DNA from 2 places in the Buttiauxella sp. genome. Region 1 is predicted to be linked to the other one. Evidence: predicted binding sites of a transcription regulator. Region 1 holds the regulator's gene; the other holds the start of a gene.
What was found. Region 1 encodes PurR, which represses purine synthesis genes. Its sites were predicted from a motif close to CANGCAAACGTTTGCNTG; they were not measured.
Positions count from the first base shown of each region.

Region 1 (2,419 bases):
CTTCAATTTGCAGGGTTGTTGGCTTCACTCTCTCACCCGAATCACTTACTTGAGTAAGTTCATCGGGATTCGTTCATTTGCCACCTACCTGCAAATCGAACTGATTTGGGCATACAATCGGTGTGTCCGGGTGATTTTCCCACAATCAGAGATAAAAATCCTCCAGGTTTTAACCTGATATCCATTTTCCCTCTTCCACTTTTCCCCTGGATAGGCCAAAATCCCTCGCTAATTTATTGCGTATCGTCAATTCAATGCCCTCCTCCCGTTTTATGTCGCAATCCCGGCATACCCGCAACCACCATGTTGCCTTTGGAGTCAGCGTACGCAAACGTTTAACACATTAGTAATCAGGGGTTTACGATATGGCCCGGAGTGAAATTTAATGGCGACAATCAAGGACGTGGCGAAGCGCGCAAACGTTTCCACTACAACCGTATCACATGTGATTAACAAAACCCGTTTTGTGGCGGAAGAGACACGCAACGCGGTTTGGGCTGCAATTAAAGAATTGCACTACTCGCCAAGCGCGGTAGCACGAAGCCTGAAAGTTAATCACACCAAAACGATTGGTCTGCTTGCCACTTCCAGCGAAGCACCTTATTTTGCCGAGATCATCGAAGCGGTGGAAAATAGCTGCTTTGAAAAAGGCTACACCCTGATTTTGGGTAACGCACACAATAACTTTGAAAAACAGCGCGCTTACTTATCAATGATGGCGCAAAAACGTGTCGATGGCCTGTTGGTGATGTGCTCTGAATATCCAGAATCCTTGCTCTCCATGCTTGAAGAGTACCGTCACATCCCGATGGTGGTGATGGACTGGGGCGAAGCGCGGGCCGATTTCACCGACTCGGTAGTGGATAATGCCTTCCACGGTGGTTACCTGGCGGGTCGTTATCTGATTGAACGCGGTCACCGCGAAATTGGTGCGATCCCAGGTCAGATGGAACGTAACACTGGCGGCGGTCGCCACGCAGGCTTTATGAAAGCGCTGGAAGAAGCGGGTATTTCTATTCCAGATAACTGGATTGTTCAGGGTGACTTTGAACCTGAATCGGGTTACCGCGCGATGCAGCAGATCATCGGCCAGCCTCAACGCCCTACCGCCGTCTTCTGTGGAGGCGATATCATGGCGATGGGCGCAATTTGTGCCGCTGATGAAATGGGACTGCGCGTGCCGCAGGATATTTCCATTATCGGTTATGACAACGTGCGTAACGCGCGTTTCTTCTCACCGGCACTAACCACCATCCACCAGCCGAAAGATTCGCTGGGTGAAACAGCGTTTAACATGCTGTTGGACAGGATCGTCAACAAACGCGAAGAGTCGCAGTCCATTGAAGTGCATCCACGTCTGATTGAACGCCGTTCAGTGGCCGACGGTCCGTTCCGCGACTATCGCCGTTAAGTTAATGTCGGATGACGCTGCGCTTATCCGACCTGAGAAATCCGTTCGTGGAGCCTGATTTATTCAGGCTCCTGCAACCATTCCTGATTCATCGTCTCGCTATCCCCAAGATAATCTAACAACCAGGCCAATGCGGGCGATGCATCGTTTTGCCGCCAGGTCAGGCAGCATGCTGCGTCAGGAAAAGGATTATCGAGCGTTAACTCGCTCCATTGCCCGGAAGCCAGCCACGGTCTGGCGATATGCAGTGGCACCATGCCGATACACAAACCCGCGCTCAAACAATCCGAACCGGACTGCCAGTCAGGCACCACCACCCGGCGTTGGTTATCCAAAAGCCAGGTAATGCGTTTAGGCAATGAACGCGAAGTATCTTCAAGCACCAGCGATGGCCAGTCACGCAGGTCATCATCGCTTAGCGTCCCACCGCGCTGTGCTAGTGGATGTGTGGAAGCCACCACACAACGCCAGCTCAAGGTTCCCATATCGCGGAAAGCATAACGCCCCCCAACAGGAATCGCCTGAGTCGCCCCAATCGCCACTTCGACACGCCCATCCGCCAGCGCATCCCACACACCGTTGAACACTTCCTGGAAGATACGCAGTTCGATGTCCGGAAAATGGCGATAAAAATCCAGCACCAGTTGCCGCGTTCGCTCCGGTTTAACAATGTTATCAACCGCAATAGCCAGGTGTCCGCGCCATCCATTTGCGATCTGCTGGCACTGTTGCCGTGTCGTCATCATTTTTTTGATAACAGAGCGGCCTTCTTTGAGAAAAAAGACGCCAGCGGGGGTTAATTCCACATCGCGGTGCCGCCGTTCGAACAGCGGAACGGCTAACCAGTCTTCAAGTTGCCGCACCGTATAACTAATGGCAGACGGAACGCGGTGTAACTCCTGGGCTGCACCACTAAAGCTACCATTGCGCGCCACCGCATCTATGACTTCCAGCGAGTATTCTGACCACATTTCTTTGCTCACAAAATTTTTGAACGCAACCTACAAA
Region 1 is NZ_JBAVHX010000010.1:300,039-302,457, reverse strand. Features, by position in the region: gene purR (HTH-type transcriptional repressor PurR) at 386-1,411, shown strand; gene punR (DNA-binding transcriptional activator PunR) at 1,471-2,382, opposite strand.

Region 2 (2,419 bases), on a different contig from region 1:
CCGAGCTTGTCATACGGATTGCGGCTTAAACCCAACAACTCCTGCACATCAAAACCAATCGGTACTTTTGCGTAGGTATACAGCCCCCCAACCATCAGGATAAGGGCGTGCAGGAAAATCAAAAAATAGAGCAATGGGGTCAGTGGGTAACGCGAGAAAGTCGTTAACAGCAATGGAACAATGATGATGACCGGAGTGACTTCCATAAGCCAGGTCAGCCGGTCTGCAGTGCTCACGCCGGTATAGATAAGAATCAACAGAAGTACAAAAGCGCCGGATTTTAATAACATACTTGTCATGGTGAATCGCTTCCTGGCTCATGAGGAGCCCTTTCAGGCTCCTCAAATTTGAATTAGTTTGTAGGGTGGATAAGCGCTAGCGTCATCCACCATTTTCGCCAGTTTTGTCGGATGACGCTGCCGCTTATCCGACCTACGATTAGAGTTAGTAAAGCAGACGAGCGCGAATAGTACCCGGAATCGCCTTCATTGATTTCAGCGCTGCTTCAGCTACGTCTTCTTCCGCATCGACATCAATAACGACATAACCCATTTGCGGAGTGGTTTGCAGATACTGTGCCGCGATGTTGATGCCCTGCTCGGCAAAAATCTGGTTCAGCGCGGTCAAAATACCCGGACGGTTTTCGTGAATGTGCAGCAAACGGCTGGTGCTTCCACCGTGCAACGGCAGAGAAACCTCAGGGAAGTTCACCGCAGACAAGGTAGAACCGTTATCAGAGTATTTCGCCAGCTTGCCAGCCACTTCCAGACCGATGTTTTCCTGCGCTTCCTGAGTTGAACCCCCAATGTGCGGTGTCAGGATAACGTTATCGAACTCGCACAGTGGCGAAGTGAATGGATCGCTGTTGGTCGCAGGCTCGGTTGGGAATACGTCGATAGCAGCCCCCGCCAGATGTTTACGCGCCAGCGCATCACACAGAGCAGGAATATCTACAACCGTACCGCGTGCGCAGTTGATCAGTAACGCGCCTGGTTTCATCAATGCCAGTTCATTGGCACCAATCATGTTCCTGGTGGAGGCGTTTTCTGGCACATGCAAACTCACCACATCACTCATGTTGAGCAAGTCAGAAAGGTGCTGAACCTGGGTTGCGTTACCCAGCGTCAGTTTGTTCTCAATATCGTAGAAATAGACGTGCATCCCAAGCGCTTCAGCCAGAATACCCAACTGAGTCCCGATGTGGCCGTAGCCAATGATGCCTAACTTTTTACCGCGCGCTTCGTAAGAGCCCACCGCCAGCTTATTCCACACACCACGGTGTGCTTTGGCGTTAGCTTCTGGCACGCCACGCAGCAGTAACAGCAACTGGCCGATAACCAGTTCTGCGACAGAGCGCGTGTTAGAGAACGGGGCATTAAACACTGGCACGCCACGTTTAGCGGCAGCATCCAGATCGACCTGGTTAGTACCAATACAGAAACAGCCCACAGCCACCAGCTTTTCAGCCGCTGCCAGAACATCTTCAGTTAAATTAGTACGGGAACGCAGACCGATGAAATGCGCATCACGGATCGACTCTTTCAGGGCATCGCTGTCCAGCGCGCCTTTATGGTATTCGATGTTGGTATAGCCTGCTGCGCGAAGGTTATCCACGGCTTTCTGGTGTACGCCTTCCACCAGCAGGAATTTAATCTTGTCTTTATCCAGTGATACTTTTGCCATTTCCCGACCCTATTTTTAGTACTGTTGTTGTGCTGTGTGATAAGACACCCTTCTGCCAAAATATCAAAATTTACGGGCGGGGCAATATAAACGATTGCGTGGTCGACTAAGCAAAAAAGGAATAAGCCGCCATGGGTAGCACAAAATTCTAAAGAGGAGAGAGAACCAGGAATGAATAGCAGGCAGTTGTCAGGAATGTGACATATGTCACCAAATTTGGCGTTAGATTATTTTGTCATTTTTTATGCGGGTATGGGGCGCTTGTCACGCCCCAACCAGATCATTTCACAATGGTTTTCACGCCATCGGCAGTACCAATCAACGCAACATCTGCACCACGGTTAGCAAACAGCCCCACGGTGACGACGCCCGGCAAGCCGTTAATCGCATTTTCCAGCGCGATAGGTTCAACAATGCTGAGGCCGTAAACATCAAGAATGATGTTGCCGTTATCGGTTACCACACCCTGACGGTATTCAGGACGACCGCCCAGTTTGACCAGTTCACGGGCCACGCAGCTACGCGCCATTGGGATCACTTCTACCGGCAATGGGAAGTTACCCAGGATACCCACCTGCTTGGACGCATCAGCGATACAAATAAACTTCTCTGCCACAGACGCGATGATCTTTTCGCGGGTGAGTGCTGCACCGCCGCCTTTGATCATTTGCATCTGGCCGTTGATCTCATCTGCACCATCTACATAGATCCCAAGCGTATCGACTTCGTTAAGATC
Region 2 is NZ_JBAVHX010000008.1:73,943-76,361, reverse strand. Features, by position in the region: gene WBL83_RS05740 (DUF2238 domain-containing protein) at 1-299, opposite strand, end outside; gene serA (phosphoglycerate dehydrogenase) at 445-1,683, opposite strand; gene rpiA (ribose-5-phosphate isomerase RpiA) at 1,964-2,419, opposite strand, start outside.
Region 2: serA (phosphoglycerate dehydrogenase) is a predicted target of PurR. The motif match lies at 1,767-1,784, and genes of this name have one in related genera.